Regions from separate parts of the Neobacillus sp. YIM B06451 genome, predicted to be linked through region 3. Evidence: riboswitches for the same ligand, from Rfam matches in the RefSeq annotation. Region 3 holds a riboswitch; each other region holds the start of a gene.
What was found. Region 3 has a riboswitch for cyclic di-GMP ahead of RB160_RS02985 (HD domain-containing phosphohydrolase). Riboswitches for the same ligand answer to the same signal wherever they lie in the genome.
Positions count from the first base shown of each region.

Region 1 (3,160 bases), on a different contig from region 3:
TTTATATTTTTTTGAAAATTTTTCCGTTATTATGTCAATATGAGCCTGGTTGATTCCGATAAATTTCTTATGCAGGAACCCAATGAATGTGTAATAAGATAGGAAAAGAATGAGTACGAGATTAATTTCGAGATGGTCATAGAATGCAAGAATTGGGAAAACTATCCCCACCTCAAACAACATTGGCCCAAACCGATCCAGGAAAAGCTTTGTAGTTGCAGCCCCGGTTTCAAGATAGACATATACATATTTCAGCAGGACACTTAGGAATAGCATAAATAAAGACGTTAAATATCGGGCCTGGTAATCCATATCGGAATAGCCATTATACAATTCGTTGCAGACTATGATTATAATGGTATAGATCGACAATAATGATAAGATTGACTGCAGCCGGCCCCTTTTCTTAAGAAGGATGGACATTATGCTATCAACCAGGAGATAAATAAATCCATATACGATCGAAAACCGATCAAATACAATCAGCGACAAAATGACATTGAAAAAGGAGTACCCAAAACCGGAAAAAACCTTTAAATTAACCTGATCAAACACGACCATAATACAGAGAAATAATAAAATGTCCCACTCAAGCTCGGCGGGAATCGTTATGAAAGCATTTGTTAAAAGCAGCGCGGGTATAAGAAAAACAAGACTGACATGTTTCCCGATAACGCTTCTCATGGTGGTTCACCTGTTTTCCTAGTAATAGTTTTCCTACTTCCTTCCATTTTACTTGAAAAAAACAGTTTTTTTAATCATTATTTTTCTACATACCCACGATTTTTGACGTAATTTGTCTATTAAAAAAGGTATATTTCAACTCCCGTTTACTATATACTTTGAATGAATAAGGGCAGCGGTTGCCCTTGTTTTACATTCTTCCTCCTAGGTATACACGATCCATTGCCAGCGCTAACCTTGTTAGTGCTCTTTTTTTGTCCTTTTTTAAGAACCATGGCGGTCCAGTTTTCCCCGTTTTAACCATAAACATGTCGAGATTTTCGGAGGGATTGTCGACCGGAAATTCTGGGTTTTAAACTATTGTTTAATTTATAATAACCTTATAAAAGATGTTCGGTATATAGAATTCAGCAAACGAAAATACCGCTCATCTTTCTTTTGCTTGTTCCGTACATAGTATCGGGACGACTCAGGGGAAGCGTTGAAGTATAGCCTTTACATGGACACTTGGGCTATATGGAGCCAATAGTGTAACCGGCCCTTTAGAAACAAACCTAAACTCTAAGGGGAGATGAAGAGAATGAAGAAAATTTTATCAGGTTTGGTAGCAGGGGCTTTGGCAATTGGAGTACTCGCAGGTTCCGCATTCGCGGCAGTAACGTTCGATTCGGCAACCGGTACGGGATTTGTAGGGAAAGGCGATGTTCAAACCGCTCTGGGATTGAATAATGCAGAAATGCAGAAGATAGCTAAGGAACTGGAGTTTACTTATGCGGAAGAGACTGTATATGCTGTTGAAGTATATTGGACCACAGGAGAAGGGACAAGGGGAGAAAAAACCCATTATGTTACCCACAAAAAAACTCAATCTATTAAGGCAGACATTGACTATATGGCCCGTAATCAAAAACAGGTAAATGGATTTATTTTGAAGGAAATGAAAATAACAGATATTGAAAACCCGGAAATCCCTGCTGTAGGTGATGTGTACCCTGGAAACTCTGGACATATTGTAACGTCCGTCGAGGAAGTATCCACAACAGGCGGTTTGTATGTTAACGGCGTTCTGCTACAGTAACAACTGCTTTTAACTAGGGAGGCACAGAAATACAGCCTTTAATCTGTAAACTTTGGCTGAAATAAAAAAGGAATCAATCACCATCGATTGATTCCTTTCATTTTACCTTAAGCATTTCGTTATCCAGGCGCCCTTCTTCTTTTAAAATCTCAACAAACGCCTCAACGACTTTCCTGTCATAATGGGTGTCAGCCATGCTGATTAACTCATTGACAGCATATTGGATATCATAGGCTTTGCGGTAGGCCCGATCCTCGGTCATAGCATCAAATGAATCGCTCACCGCGATGATTCGTGCTTCCAAAAGGATATCATCCCCTTTTAGGCCATGGGGATAGCCGCTCCCATTCAGCCTTTCATGATGCTGTTCGATTATAGTGGGGGTATCTTCATAGTAGAGGTCCTTCACCATTTCCGCCCCATCAACCGGGTGCTTCTTAATAAAGGCAAACTCCTCACTCGATAACCTATCGGGTTTATTTAAAATTTCGGTAGGTATATTAATTTTTCCGATATCGTGCAATATCGAAGCAATATATAAGTTTTCGAGCTTGTCTTTTGGGAACATAAGCTTTTTGGCAATTTTCATTGCATACTCAGTAACTCTATTGCTATGTTTGCTTGTATACTTATCCTTTCGTTCAACCTCTTCAACAATACTCTTTAAGCTGTTTAAACTCTCACTTAATTGATAAAAAGTTGGTTCAGTTATAACCCATAGATACACTACATTTGTTATAGTCGAGAAATGAATGGGTTCCTCTAAATTAGTAGCGGTAAAATAATCGCCTGGACCAAGTTCTATTTTTTCCCCATTTAGTTCGCAGATTAGGTGGCCGTCCAAAATATAAATAAACTCCGTTACATTTGGGGAGTCGCTAGGGTAAATATAGAGAATATTATTTTTTGTTATATTGGAGACCATGAATTCAGTTCCATCCCCACGTGCAAGAAGGCTAATATCAAATGCTTCAAGTGAAACTTTCTCCAATGCAGTTCCCTTTTTCCCAATAGTAAAAGCCAAATAGACCACCCCCTATTGTACAAAAAAAACGAGTCTATCTTTAATATTAGACTCGTAAAGTTACTTCTATCATATAGTATTCAAATAATTCATTCAATAAAATTTAGTATTATGGATATATTTTTACAATACGGATTGGGTCAATCCACACTTCTCTATCAGCAAAACGGACAAGTACCCAGCTGCATTCGGCAATTACTCCGTATTCCGCGGCCTTCGCAATCGTTTTATCCGACATTTTCAGCGTTTCCTCATAAATATCCGAAATGATTTTATCTAATTTTTCATTGTATTTTTGCGTTAGTTTTTCATGCGTTCCAGTGTCGCCTTCTTGAAGTTTTTTAATATCCTCAAGATACTGGGCTTGCAGCTTG
Region 1 is NZ_JAVFKJ010000015.1:17,080-20,239, reverse strand. Features, by position in the region: gene RB160_RS19535 (ImmA/IrrE family metallo-endopeptidase) at 1-684, opposite strand, end outside; cyclic di-GMP riboswitch class II at 1,150-1,233, shown strand; gene RB160_RS19530 (hypothetical protein) at 1,265-1,762, shown strand; gene RB160_RS19525 (HD domain-containing phosphohydrolase) at 1,860-2,786, opposite strand; gene RB160_RS19520 (coiled-coil domain-containing protein) at 2,896-3,160, opposite strand, start outside.
Region 1: linked by a shared signal. The riboswitch ahead of RB160_RS19530 (hypothetical protein) and the one ahead of RB160_RS02985 (HD domain-containing phosphohydrolase) in region 3 are both predicted to bind cyclic di-GMP.

Region 2 (3,160 bases), on a different contig from region 3:
TATATTTTATTTGAATTCTATATTCCGTTAATCGAGTTATATAAACCTCTGCATTTTATGTACGAATTAGAAATTTTAAAGTTCAACTATTAATCAATCCTGCCCCGTTAGTGAAACAAAAAAGAAGTTGCCATAACAGCTGTCTTTTTTTAGTTGTTCACTTGATGTTTTGATGAAAGTAATCTTCACATATGAAACTTCCTTCGTTTTTTAAATACGCTTTTATTTCAGTCATCCCTTTAAGCTTTGGATAACGCACTTTTATAAAAACAACCTCGTCTCCCTTGATTTCCTTACCACATTTAGTACACTTAGGATCTTCTCCAAACATTTATATCACCTCTAATTAAATCTTGTTTTTATTCTTATTACGTATTTTTTATACGATTTTTCTTCATTACAGGAATGGCTGCCCCGTATGTTCTATAAGGAATTCAACAAAAAAGGCCGTTAATCCTTCCTGGATCAACGCACCCTTTAGCAATAAGAAAACACACCCTCCAATAAGGTCTCTATTTTTCAAGAAGTAATTCAATTTATTATGTTCATTTATGCAATACGCTTAAAATCTTTACTTAAAGAAGACCGTTTTAATTTCTTTGTTTTTATTAAATATCTAATATCAGATAAATTATCATAGGACAATTGGATGTAGAAGTAATTAATAAATTCGAGTATAGCGAAAATATAAATAAATCCGCTGATCAGCAATCCATTAATTGGTAGACTGGGATATTTAACAAGTATATCGATAACAAATAAAATGATAGAAAAAATTATTATACTTACGTTTATTGCTTTCAATTTCCACAACAGTCTAACAGTTTTGATTGGAGTTATAGATTTATTTTCAGTAATTAGACACTTCCATTTGGAATGCCAATAATAAGTTCCTTGCATAAGGATAAACTCCAATAAGAAAAAGGAAATCCAAAAAGAAAGCAGTGAAAATAATTGCAGTTCAGGATATGTGTAATTAATATAGAAACTAAGAGGTAGGAACAATATTATTGCAAATCTTTCCCCTGTATATAAATATTTTAACCTACTTTCTAATACACTTTTCATAGTCAGATCCTTTCTAGTAATGTTCGCCTTCCCAATCCTATTATATATGTTTAATCGAATAAAAGTTTTCATCAACCTTTCTTATTCAACTAAACTGCCCTTATGTTGAATAAGATTTGCTTTATTTTTAACATAAATAACCAAAAACCTAATTTCTATTTTTAACAAACCATCACATAGTAATTAGCATACGAATTCCCAAGTTGGCAATAACTTCGGTCACTCTGCTAAAAGGGGTGCGAATTCGAGTGCTAAAACGCCATAAAACGTACAAAAATCCCTTATATATCAATAAAAAGATGGAGTCCAATTCAGTTGCGAATTGGACTGCTAATTTGTGTGCGAATTAAGTTTTTGTACTCGAACCCGTTACATTTTTGAGCAGGGTTTCTTTTTTATGGATTAGTTTTTTGCTATTGGCAGCGAGCTGTGTCAGCTGTCCGTCGAATTGTTGGATACTGACCTTTATGTATTGTCGCCAGCCGGTTTCTTATTGCAACTAAACTATCGAATGAAGCAAAACGAAACCATGAAATCTGAATCGGAATTAGATGATTTTAGGATAAATTGGTGATTTTTGTTGGAATTTATTTGAAGTTTGTCGAAGGGAAGTTAAACCAATCAACTATTGTTTAAATTATAATAAAACTGGAAAGAGACGATGTATCAATATTTAAGTGGCCACGAAAATATGATCCGTCATCGTCACAAATAAGGTTGAAATGAGTGGAAATTTGTATGACTTATCCAGTTGGATTATCGACTCAACCAACCAAATTTTTGGGGAAGCATTGAAGTGTAGCCTTAATTTGGACACTTGGGCTGCATGGAGCTACTAGTGTAACCGGCCCTCTTAAAAATATTTTTTAAGGGGAGAAAATGATGAAAAAAACTGGCTTCAGAAATGTGTTAAGCAAAAAAGCACTAAGCGCGGTCACTGTACTTGCTATTTCCGGACTTATTCCAACAAGTTTTGCGATTGCTGGGGAACTAGAAATTAAAGCGGAATTAGTCGCTTCATCAACTGATGTATCTGTTGAACAAGGGGCATCCAAGAGCTTCAAACTTTCAGTAAAATCGGATGGGAACATGACGGACGCTTATGTTACTGTCCCTACAAGGTTTGTTATTAGCGCAAGCGGTACTTTTACCCAAGAAAACCTAACTAAGGTACACCTGTATGCCAAAGATATGGAGGTTAAGGTAGACGCAGAAGTTCAAGTAGACCCTAACTTACAGCCTGGAAACTACACATTTACCTTCAAAAAAAATGAGGTAAAAATTGAAAATACAAATCAAACAGGAGCAAAGCTAGATAATGAAAAAGACGACCTCATTACTTTTGTTGTAACTAAAAAGCAAGTAACTGATACGACAGCTCCAGTTGTCACTGCGACTCCTGACAGACCTGCAAATGCTAAGGGCTGGTATAACGAGGATGTGACCGTAACTTTCACCGCTGCCGATGAGGAAGGTGGCTCTGATCTGGACGAGAGCTCGGTTTCTGCACCTGTTACAGTTTCTGAAGATGGTAGACATACTGTTACTGGGTATGCTAGAGATAAAGCCGAAAACGAGGGTTCTAAAAGTATTACGATTAATCTAGATAAAACAGCTCCAACCATTTCGGGATCTGCTGACCGAGAGGCAAATGAACATGGCTGGTATAATGATGATGTAACTGTTAGCTTTTCAGCAAGCGATGAAACCTCAGGAGTAGCAGACTATACGAAGGAAGTGTTACTGTCTGAAGGTGTGAATCGATCAGCAGAAGGTACTGCAATCGATAATGCCGGTAACTCAAGTTCTGCAATAGTTTCGGGCATTAATATTGATAAAAGGAAGCCAGTTATTACTGTTGAAGATGGTGGCACTTACACACTAAATCAAGTTGTGACTTGGTCAGCAACCGATACATTGTCCGGACTTGCAGACGAAGATAAAACTGGAACAATCGATACGTCTAAGGTTGGACCGCAAACGGATACAATAACTGTCACGGACAAGGCTGGAAATACTACAGAGGTGACGATAAGCTATACCGTTGTTTACAATTTTGGCGGGGTTCTTCAGCCAATCAAGGATGGTTCAA
Region 2 is NZ_JAVFKJ010000026.1:10,220-13,379, forward strand. Features, by position in the region: gene RB160_RS23645 (Fe3+ hydroxamate ABC transporter substrate-binding protein) at 158-331, opposite strand; gene RB160_RS23650 (general stress protein) at 550-1,068, opposite strand; cyclic di-GMP riboswitch class II at 1,845-1,927, shown strand; gene RB160_RS23655 (PxKF domain-containing protein) at 1,948-3,160, shown strand, end outside.
Region 2: linked by a shared signal. The riboswitch ahead of RB160_RS23655 (PxKF domain-containing protein) and the one ahead of RB160_RS02985 (HD domain-containing phosphohydrolase) in region 3 are both predicted to bind cyclic di-GMP.

Region 3 (11,249 bases):
TCCATGTTTATAAAAATTTTCTATAGCCTACGCCAGTTCGCAAAGTTTAGCGCAAAAACTTAAAAGTCGCATGCAAGAACGTCTTAACACCAATTTCCAGCGCATCCTCATCAATGGTGAATTTTGCGTGGTGATGTGGATACACAATCCCTTTGTCTTTGTTGCCTGCTCCGACATAGAAGAACGCGCCAGGAGCTTTTTGCTGGAATGCGGAGAAATCTTCTCCTCCCATGTTCGGGCGCATGAGGTCGAGTGTTTCTTCGCCGAATACTTCGAGGACTGTTTCTTCAATAACCTTCGTGACCTCGGCATCATTAATGACCGGGCGGTAGCCGAATTCATATTTGAAATCATAGGTTGCAGCATGGGCTTCGGTGATTCCTTTGATGACCCGTTCCATCACCGCAGGCATGGTTTCTCGCAATTTCGGGTCGAAGCTGCGGACTGTACCGCACATTTGCACGGAGCCCGGGATGACGTTATGAGTTGTTCCGCCAATGAACTGGGTGACGGACAGTACAAGATTGTCTAGCGGGTCGGTATTCCTTGAAACTACGTGCTGAAGGTTTGTGACAACCTGGGCGGCAATCGCAATCGAATCGATTGTCTGATGCGGAAGCGCTGCATGGCCACCTTTTCCTTTTACGGTAATCCAGAATGTATCAGGTGCGGCCATCATCGGGCCGTACACAACGCCAATTTTCCCAATCTCAAGCGGTGACCAAAGGTGAGTTCCGATGACGAGGTCGACGCCGTCCATAACCCCGGCCGAAACCATTTCCTCGGCGCCGCCTGGAAACAATTCCTCGGCGTGCTGGAACAGAAAACGGACTTCCCCTTTAATCTGGTCCTTCAAGCCAGAAAGCACTTTCGCCGTCCCGAGAAGCATCGCAGTATGGCCGTCGTGACCGCACGCGTGCATGACGCCAGGGTTTTGTGATGTAAATTCGAACTCATTTTCTTCCGTGATTGGCAGCGCGTCCATATCGGCGCGGATGGCAAGAACCTTACCTGGCTGTCCGCCAATGAGCCTCGCCATAACACTCGTTTTTGTCGGCCTCGACAATTCCAGCCCGCCAAATCCGGCAAGTGTATCATAAACAAATTGTGCTGTCTTTTCCTCTTGGAATGACAATTCCGGGTTGCTGTGAAGGTACCTTCTCCACTCGACAACCTGAGCAGAAATCTGCTCTGCCAGTTCGTTCAAGTTTAATGTTGCGCTTGTTTCCATTTTCCCCATCTCCTTCGATTAGTTTGCCAGTTTTAAAAGAGTCCTGTATAACACGTCCGCTCCGGCGGCGCAATCTTCCTGGGATGTCCATTCAGCAGGGTCATGGCTGATGCCGTTTTTCGAACGGACGAAAATCATGCCAATTGGCCATAAACCGATGAATTGCATCCCATCATGGCCGGCGCCGCTAGGCAGGGTCATTGTTTGTAAACCTGCTTCTGCAATTGACTCACGAACCGCCTGCTGGATTTCTTCGTTACAAGGTGCGGGTGGTATCCGCTGCAGGTCTTCGACAGTTAGTTTGACCCCCTGTTCCTCAGCTATCCTTCCCGCTTCTTTTAAAATTGCCCTTTCAACCATATCCCGGGTTTCTTCATTAATATCCCTTAGATCGAGCGAAAACTCTACCCTGCCTGGAATGATGTTAATTCCGCCTGGGAAAAGATTGAGCTGGCCGACCGTTCCGACGGACGTTCCTGTTTTAATAGCCTCCTCCTCAATCATCAACATCATCCGTGCAGCTGCTGTCATTGCGTCGTGGCGGATGCCCATTGGCGTATTGCCTGCATGGCCGGCCTCGCCTTCCACCGTAAACTTCATCCAAAGCGGTCCGGCAATGCCAGAAACAACTCCCACCGCTAAATTCTCTTTTTCAAGAACCTTTCCCTGCTCAATATGTAGTTCAATATATGCTTTCACATCTTCTTTTTTCCGGGCGGCCTTGCCGATTTCTTGAGGGTTGAACCCCGCTGCTTCCATCGCCTCCGCAATGGTAATGCCATCCTTGTCCCTGTTTTCAAGTTCTTCATTCAAAACCAGTCCAGCAATCGCGCGGCTTCCGAGCATCCCGAAGCTGAAGCGAGCCCCCTCTTCATCCGTGAAGGCTACAACCTCAATCGGATGCTCAGTTGTTACTCCTTCTTCCTCCATCGTCTGCAACGCTTCGATTGCCGACATCACGCCAAGTGGCCCATCGAAATTCCCGCCGTCAAATACGGAATCGATGTGCGAACCAGTCATAACGACAGGTGCACCCTCAACTGTGCCTTCCCTTCGGCCAATCAGGTTTCCGGCTTCGTCTTCCCTAACCGAAAGGCCCGCCTCTTTCATGAATTCAGCGATTAAATCCTTCGCCTCCCGCTCTTCTTTTGTAAAAGAAAGTCGGGTAACTCCCCCGTTCTGTGTCGCTCCTATCTTACTAAGCTGCTGCAGCCTCTCCCACAGCCGGTTCGAATTTACCATTCATAACATCTCCAATTAACGAATTATCATATAATTATAAAACTTTTTATTACGAAATGCGAACAACAAATGCGAACAGTGCCTGTCACTCCCCGAATTTTCTTGTTTCACAGAGTGTTTCACGGCGCTCTTGTTCTTTTACACGCCGTTTAATTGTGTCTAAAAAGTGGCAGTTTTCGATATCCGCCTTGAAATTTTCGATATCATTGAAAAAGTGGGGGATAAATTCAAAAAAGTGGGCGAAAAAATCCAAAAAGTGGGCGATATATTCTGGAAATCGGACGATACGCCGTGATTGTGAACCTAATCCATCCTCTATTCCAAAGCGAACCTGCCATTTCACACCGTAAAAGACGGCATTTCGCCGCCCTTCGCATAGGAAATCCTATTTTAAAAGAAAAGCTCAACAGATTTCTTCGTTTCAACTGTAAGCTTGCCGCTCTTCACTACGAAAAGCTTGGCTGGCATGTCGATGACTGCGTTAGTTACAGATTGAGTGTCAAGAAGGACAACGTCAGCGTTATTCCCCTCTTCAATGCCGTACCCGGAAACTTGCATCGCTTTTGCAGGGTTTGTTGTAATCATCGGCAATACGGTTGGCAGGTCATCCGCTCCGCCAAGGTGGGCCGCAGGGATTGCGAGCATCGCAGTTAGCATCACGTCGCCTGTTCCGTATGGCGTGAAGGCGTTGCGGATGTTATTTGTCGCGATGCACATATTGACGCCTCCGTCCCTAAGCGCTCTGATCGGAGTCAAAGCGCGGCGAACGTTGAACTCATCGTGCCTTCCGCCCAGGTGAAGATCGGTTGCGGGTAAGCTCATGACGCTGATTTCCGCTTCAGCCATTTTTTCAATGATTGGCTGCAAGCGTTCCTTTGGAAGTGCTCCTAGTGCAGTCAAGTGGCCGACGGAAACTCGTCCTTGGTAGCCTTCTTTTATTGTTTTTTCACAAACGTATTCGATGTTCATTCCGTCGGCACCATCTTTGAAGTCCTGATGGAAGTCGATGGGCTTGTCGTATTTCTTCGCAATTTCAAATACGAGGTCGATATGTTTATCCCATGGAGTATCGTTGTAAGGGATTCCGCCAACAACATCCGCGCCCATATCCATCGCTTCGTACATCATTTTTTCTGTTCCGGGCGCTTTCAAAATCCCTTCCTGCGGGAAAGCAACAACTTGGATATCTACGATGCCCCTGTACTTTTCCTTCAGTTCCATAACGGTTTCGAAACCTGTAAAGCCTTGGGAAGGATCGAACTCGGAATGCGTGCGGATGTGGGTAGTACCATGTTTGATTAGCATTTGAAGGGTACGTTCCGCCCGGTCGGCAATATCCTCTTTTGAAAAAGTAGGCTTCAGCTGGGCAGTTACCGACAGCGCCTCCTGCAAAGTACCTGATTTATTTGGAAGCCTGTCGGCAATCAGCGCTTTATCCAAGTGGATATGGCTTTCGACAAGGCCAGGGATTAATACTTTTCCGTTCCCTTCGATAACCCTCGCAGCATCCACATTCAGTTCTTTTGCAATCGCTTCAATTTTTCCGCGTTTGATGGCAACGTCTTTCAGCTCTTCACCATCTTTTAGCCTTACTTGCTTGAACAAAATATCCATCATACTGTCCTCCAGATTTTACGTTTTCCCTGCTTTAATAATTTTTAAATTCTCTCATCCATCATACGGAACGGCTGTATTCTCCGCAATTAATTCGTTTTTTTAGAATAAAACCAAATCTGAAAACTCCATATCCCAGCCTTAACTTACCTTGATTTTTTGTCATTTGCCAAGACAATTGCTATACTAGTATTATTTCTTAAAAAGAACCATTTAGAGAAAGAAGTTGAACGATATGAAAACAACTGTTGTGTACAAAACAATCGGTAACCTTGAAGTGAAAGGGGATTTTTATCCAGCATCGGCCAACTCGGCGCCAGTGATTATGTATATACACGGAGGCGGCCTCATTTGGGGCTCCCGCGAGGATATGAAGGAAGAGCAAATCAGGCTTTATAATGACGCGGGTTTTGCCGTGTTCTCCATCGATTACAGGCTTGCCCCGGAAGTAAAGATTCCTGAAATCAAGCAGGATGTAGAGGATGCACTCGATTGGTTGAGAACAGAGGGTGCGGCCCAATTTGGAATTGACCCGGAGAAAATTATCGTTTCGGGTGGTTCTGCTGGCGGCTACCTTTCCCTTTTGAGTGGGACATTAGAAACAAAGCCGAAAGCGATCGTTTCCTTCTATGGGTATGGAGATATTACGGGCAACTGGGCACTTAAACCAAGCCCATACTTTCAGGCGATGGCCAGGGTTCCAAAGGAGCTGCGGACCATGCTTGTAAAAAAGGACCCGATCACTGTAGGGCCAATCACCGAACGATATGGAATTTATTTATATGGAAGGCAAACCGGAGATTGGATTGGGGATGTATCAGGAATTGACACCCTCTTCGAGAAGAAGCAGCTTCAAAAATGGTCTCCTTTTTGGAATATCAATGCGAATTACCCACCAACAATGCTTCTGCACGGCACGAAGGATGACGATGTTCCATATGAAGAATCGGAACAAATGGCCCAAAAGCTGACTGAAGCGGGAGTCCAAAACAAACTGATTACTATACCCGGAGGCGCTCATTTATTCGATGAAAAGATGGACGACCCAGCGGTGAAGGATGCATTCTCCGAAGTCATCAACTTCCTGAAATCGGTTATTTGAAGACCAGTTAAAGAAAATCAATTATCTAAATAACAACCTTCTTAAAAGTCGCGCGCTTCGAAAAATACATCTTTAAACAAAACAAACCGGACTGGAACTGCCAGCCGGTTTGTTTTGTTCTTCTTAGGAAACTTTAAATAGAACATTGTTGAAAACTCAAAATGAGTTATTGTAATCCAGCTTCAGCGCCTAGCCCCTCGAGGTCTTAAGCCGGTTCCCTCCGGAGGGCAGGCCCGTCCTCGGAAATGCTTGCATTTCCTTCGTGCGTGGGCGAATTCAGGGGTGACATTCAGTGTCCTGCGGGCCCCGTCTTAAGCTTGTCGGGGCTAACCAAGGCGCTTGCGCATTTTGTTTTAATCAGCAAGTTCTTTATTCTTAAAAATCCTCATCGCGAGGAAGAGTAATATGGCGAGGATTACTGCCGTAAGCACGATCGTCATACTCCCATCCTGTTTAAGGCCATCCTCGAGAAGATAGCTTGAGGCGTATGTTGGCAGCATCCCTGGGCTCCATTCAAGAAGGTGTGCGAGCGAACTGCTGACAAGAGAAAGAATGATGACGATTCCCGCGCCTGCAAACCCCGCAGCGCCGGGAACATTGAATAAAGCGCTGAAAAACAACGTAATCGTGGCAATGAATGTTAGCCATAAGCCTTCAATAAAAAATGAACCAAGAAACGAGTCAAACGGGACCCAATCAAAGAGTAGCCCGGTATAATACCATGTTACAAGATATCCGATAAAGAATGAGGCCCAAAGGAGTAATAGGACGCCAACCCATTTTGCAGCGATATAGTAGCCATGTTTCACGGGCTTAACAAGGATCATCGCGGCTGTCCCGCTTTTCACCTCACCCGCTACGAGGCTCATGCATAAAAGGATAGTAATTATGAATCCAAACATATTGTACTGCCCGATGCCGCCAACGAGCACTTCCGCTGAGGAGGGCGTCGGGATTTCGATGACTGACCCTTCAGGTAGCCCGCCAAGCGAGTCAATAAGCTGCGGCATGTAATAGATTGACAACGGCTCCTGTACGCCGAGAATAATAAATACGATCGGAACCCAGACCCATTTATAGTTCCGCCACATTTCGAGTATTTCTTTTTGCAGAAGGGTTAGGAACTGGCTCATTTTCCCACCACCTTCATAAAAATATCTTCAAGTGTCATCCGGCTGGATTCAATCTTTGTAACCGGAAACTCTCCATTCGCTGCAATCTTCAGTATACTATTCGTAGCTTTATCAAGGTCGGTAACGAAAATCTTCATTTGGCCGTTTGCGACTTCTATGTCATGTACATACTGGGCCGATGCAAAGGCTCCTTTGTAATCTTCTGCCTGGCCATTGAATTGCAGCTCAACCCTCGATTGCTTATGGCGATCCCGTAGTTCAACCATCGTACCCGATTCTACGATTTCCCCATTATGGAGGAAGAGGATTTCATCACAAACTTCCTCGGCATCATTTAAAATATGTGTGGAAAACAATACTGTCGTTTCGTTTTTCAATTTTTCAAGAAGCTCAAGGACTTCCCTTCTGCCAAAGGGATCGAGCGCGGAAACCGGTTCGTCGAGCATAATGAGTTTTGGACGGTGAATCAGCGCCTGGGCGATACCGAGCCGCTGCTTCATACCGCCTGAATATTTGCCAACCTGACGCTTTTTCGCATCAGCAATCCCGACCATTTCCAGTAGCTCCCCGGTCCTCTCTTTCGCTTCCTTTTTCGAAAGCCCGCCGAGCCTTCCGGCGTACGACAAAAATTCCTGGGCAGTCATCCAGTTATAATACACAGGAAACTGGGGCAGATACCCGATAAACTTCCGGAGATCTTCCCCTTTTTTCGCATCCGGGAAAACGATTGTCCCTTCCGTCGGCTCCATCAGCCCGGACAGCATTCTCAGCGTCGTCGTTTTCCCAGCGCCATTTGGTCCAAGCAACGCTGTACATTTCCCTTTTTTTAAAACAAAGTCGAGCCCCTTGATGACTTCGTTTCCTTTAAAGCTCTTTTTAAGGCCGCTAATTTCTACGAGGGGCATTAAGTATTTCTCCTTCCAAAAATGAAATACACAATTGGCCCGATAAAACTGAACACCAAAATAACCAGCGCCCATACCCACTTCGGCCCATTCGTCTCTTCAGTCCGAATCAGGTCAACAATCGCGATAACAAGCAAAACTAGCTGGATTAGCATGATCGGCAGCAAAATGCCTAATCCAATACCGCCAACATCCATTTTTCATTCCCCCTTAACGAATATATGGTGACAATTCTGTGACTAAAGTCTTATTTTATAGTAGCATAAATAGGAGTTGCGTCCATATTTTTCTAATAGATTTTCAGAAAAAATATTATAAGGGAATAAAAAAGATTACTCCCTACTATTTAAGCCAGTATATAACTAACCTACTCGACGGTTAAAAAAACCTCAAAAAAGAGAGCTTGCCAAGTGGCAGGCTCTCTTTCAAATACTAAATAAAACGGATTGCCCAGGCTCTCAGCAAGTTGTTCCTATGACAATTTATAAACCTCAGAATATTTCGCTTCAAGGTACTCAGTAAGGTAATCTGCGTTCAATTCTTCTCCTGTTACCCGGACAATCAGCTCATTTGGCCTGTAAAGTGAACCGTGCTGGTGGATTTTCTCCTTCAGCCACCCGACGATTGGAGCAAAATCACCCTTGGCAATGGCCGCTTCATAATCAGGCATTTCCTTCCTAATGGTATTCAGGATTTGCGCCGCGTATAGGTTGCCAAGTGAATACGAAGGGAAGTAGCCGATGCCGCCAAATGACCAGTGGACATCCTGGAGGACGCCTTCCCGGTCCGTTTCTGGCGTGATTCCAAGGTATTCCTCCATCTTCCTGTTCCAGATGGAAGGAAGTTCATGTACCTCGATTTCGCCGGCCATGAGCGCTTTTTCAATTTCATAACGGACCATGATATGCAGGTTATACGTCAGTTCATCCGCCTCGATCCTGATAAAAGAAGGCTCCACAGTGTTAACCGCCCGGTAGAAATCTTCCTCGCTGACAGCTCCAAGCTGCTCTGGGAAAAACTCAACCATCCTTGGGTAAAAATAGCTCCAGAACGCCCTGCTGCGGCCAACCATGTTCTCAAGGAAACGCGACTGGGATTCATGAATGCCAAAGGAAGTCCCACTTGCCAATACGGTACCTTCAAATTTCGGGTCGATGTTCTGTTCGTAAATACCATGTCCTGCTTCATGGATTGTTCCGAAAAGCGCGGAGCGGACATTGTCTTCAAGATACCTTGTCGTCAATCGGACATCGCCGATCGTGATGCTTTGCGCAAATGGGTGGACGGTTTCATCTAGCCTGCCCGCTTCCATGTCAAAACCGATGATTGGCAAAATGAAGCGGTTGAATTCCTTTTGCTTCTCAACATTGTATTTCTGGCTGAAAATCTCCGAATTTGTCTGGTTCGGCGATTTCTTGATCCGCTCCAAAAGCGCGACGCTTGTGTCCCGCAGCCTTGCAAAAAGTGGGTCTAGCTTGGCCACCGTCAGTCCTGGTTCAAATTCATTGAGCATCGCATCATATCGATGGTTTTCATAACCGAACAACTCGGCGAATTTCCGCCTGAACGCAACAATTTTTTCAAGGTACGGAGCGAAATGGCCGAAGTCGTTGTGCTCTCTCGCGTGCTCCCACGCGTCATTCGCTTGGGCTGTCAAAATGGCGAATGCTTTAAAGTCCTCAGCGGGAATCCGCTTTGAACGATCATATTGTTCCTTCCGCTCGCGAACCTGTGCAGCTGTTACTTCGTCAAGTTCAGCCGATTCAGATGTCAATTCCTCAAGCAGCCTGCCCATCTCTTCTGAAACGGACAGCTTAAACGCTTCCGTCCGCAACGTGCCAATCGATTTGGCGAACTGGGCGCGCCCTTTTTTCGGTGCCATTACTTTCTGATCCCAATCGGCAAGGCCTGATATACTTTGGAAATGGGTAATTTTTTCGTCAAGTGCTTTAAAATCTTCAATTGCTTTCTGTCTATCCATTGATTTTCCCCCCTTTGAAAATTGCCGCCCTTAAAGGGTGGGCCGCTTCCCCATTATACCCGTTTTCTCTCTCCCATCCAAAAATTAGCTTAAATTTTCAAACTACTTTTTTATACAAAAGGAACCATTAAGTCCGTCTTTACGTAGACAAAACGCTAAAATTTCTGTTTCTTCCTATATAAAAATACAAAATTCTACAATTTTCTCCCAATATTGTCGAATATTATGTATACTAGGAACGGACAACTTTGGAAACAGCTCTTCCTATAACCTCAAACAAATCATCAAAAAGGCAAATCCCCTGAAAAGGGGTGGCGCAAAACTATAGGGACTAAGGCGAAATGCTATGTTAGCCAGTTGCTGGATTCGGAAGCGTGTAAATCTATTCAGTGCGCTTTTATTAAGGGGTGGATCGTATGTTGAAAAAGCTGAGTGAAATTAAGCCGGGAGACATTCTGAACGAAAATGTATATCTGGATCAGCTGTTAATCTTAAAGAGGGGCATGTCCCTTTCTCCTATTTTTATCAAAAAGTTAAGGGACCTGGGGATTGAAGAAGTGAACATCATTCATCCTTCTTCCTGGCATGAAGGAACAGCAAGCCATCCCCATAGCCTGAATGATATGAAGAATTCAAAAATGCATATTGAACAATTTTTCAATCTACTGGTGACCATTGGTACCGAAAAAAGATATGGACACCTTCTGTTTGAAATAGATGACCTTAATTTTGCCGAGACGATGTTCATCGGTATTATGAGAGATCGAACAATCTCTTCCCTTTTTTATGAAATGAAGGAATATGACACACTTACTTGGCAGCATTCCTTTGATGTTTTTCTATTAGGAATCCTCCTTGCCAAAAAGATTGGCCTGCGAAACCTGGAGGAGATTGCTATTGGCTATTTGCTGCACGACTTCGGAAAAACGAACATCACTAAAAAGATTCTTGATAAACCGGGTAAACTTACATACGAAGAATTCACGGAAATGAAAAAACATACCATTTACGGGCACAGGTTGCTGACGGAGAACGGATTTTCAGAATCGATAGCTGCTTGCGCCAAAAGCCATCACGAGCGCCTTGACGGATCCGGTTATCCAGAAGGCCTTGAAGCAAAAAATTTGGACATCCCGATGAGGATATTGATGATTGCCGATGTATATTCCGCCCTTACCCTCGAACGGCCGTACCGGCTAGCATACTCACCCCAAAAAGCCATCCAGATTCTGCTCGAGGATGAGAAATGCTACGACCTTGATATTCTCCTCCAATTTATCGATTTGATGAAAATCTATCCCGAGGATGCAGTCGTGAAGCTCTCAAATAACGAAAGAGCAACTGTAGTGAAAGTCATCGATGCAATACCGACCCTTCCCATTATCCGGACTGAAACAAAACGGGAAATTATCAAGCTTCCTGTTGACCACTCATTGACGATTAAGAGGATGCTGAAATGGAAGAAGGTGAATTCCGCTCTTTTATTCGAGTCTTACACAGATGCTCTCCTCCATGGAAGAAACACTCTCGCGTATGATTTATTCTCTGAGCTGACGGAGCATATGAGAATCGAAGAAATGTACGAAGAAGTCATCGGCAAATCCATGGACCGGATCGGTTCTCTTTGGGAAGAAGGCAGGATTTCTATTGCACAGGAACAGTTAGCGTCTTCCGTTACCATGGAACTGTTGGAAGAGCTTTCATTGAAAATTCCCCAGTCCGGGGATAACAATTCCGGAACGATTATCCTTGCCGTGCCTGGAACAGAGCAGCATATCATTCCACTCGAAATGGCGGCCGGCATCATAAAGCTGTATGGATTTAACATCCATATGGTATATGCATCGGTTCCAGATTCCGTACTAGCCTCTCTCATTGCCGATAAGCAAGCAATATGTGTTTGTTTTTCGGTAACAATGGATGAGAATATACCTTGTCTTATCCGGACCTGCGAAAGATTAAAGGAACTCTTTCCTGGGATACCCATCATAGCCGGCGGGCGTGCCGTCCAGGGCAAAAAAATAAAGTCTGCAGATCTAAT
Region 3 is NZ_JAVFKJ010000001.1:619,015-630,263, reverse strand. Features, by position in the region: gene RB160_RS03030 (M20 family metallopeptidase) at 47-1,231, opposite strand; gene RB160_RS03025 (Zn-dependent hydrolase) at 1,250-2,473, opposite strand; gene RB160_RS03020 (hypothetical protein) at 2,640-2,768, shown strand; gene RB160_RS03015 (amidohydrolase family protein) at 2,864-4,090, opposite strand; gene RB160_RS03010 (alpha/beta hydrolase) at 4,323-5,189, shown strand; gene RB160_RS03005 (ABC transporter permease) at 5,543-6,322, opposite strand; gene RB160_RS03000 (ABC transporter ATP-binding protein) at 6,319-7,227, opposite strand; gene RB160_RS02995 (PLD nuclease N-terminal domain-containing protein) at 7,227-7,424, opposite strand; gene RB160_RS02990 (carboxypeptidase M32) at 7,700-9,208, opposite strand; cyclic di-GMP riboswitch class I at 9,490-9,573, shown strand; gene RB160_RS02985 (HD domain-containing phosphohydrolase) at 9,625-11,249, shown strand, end outside.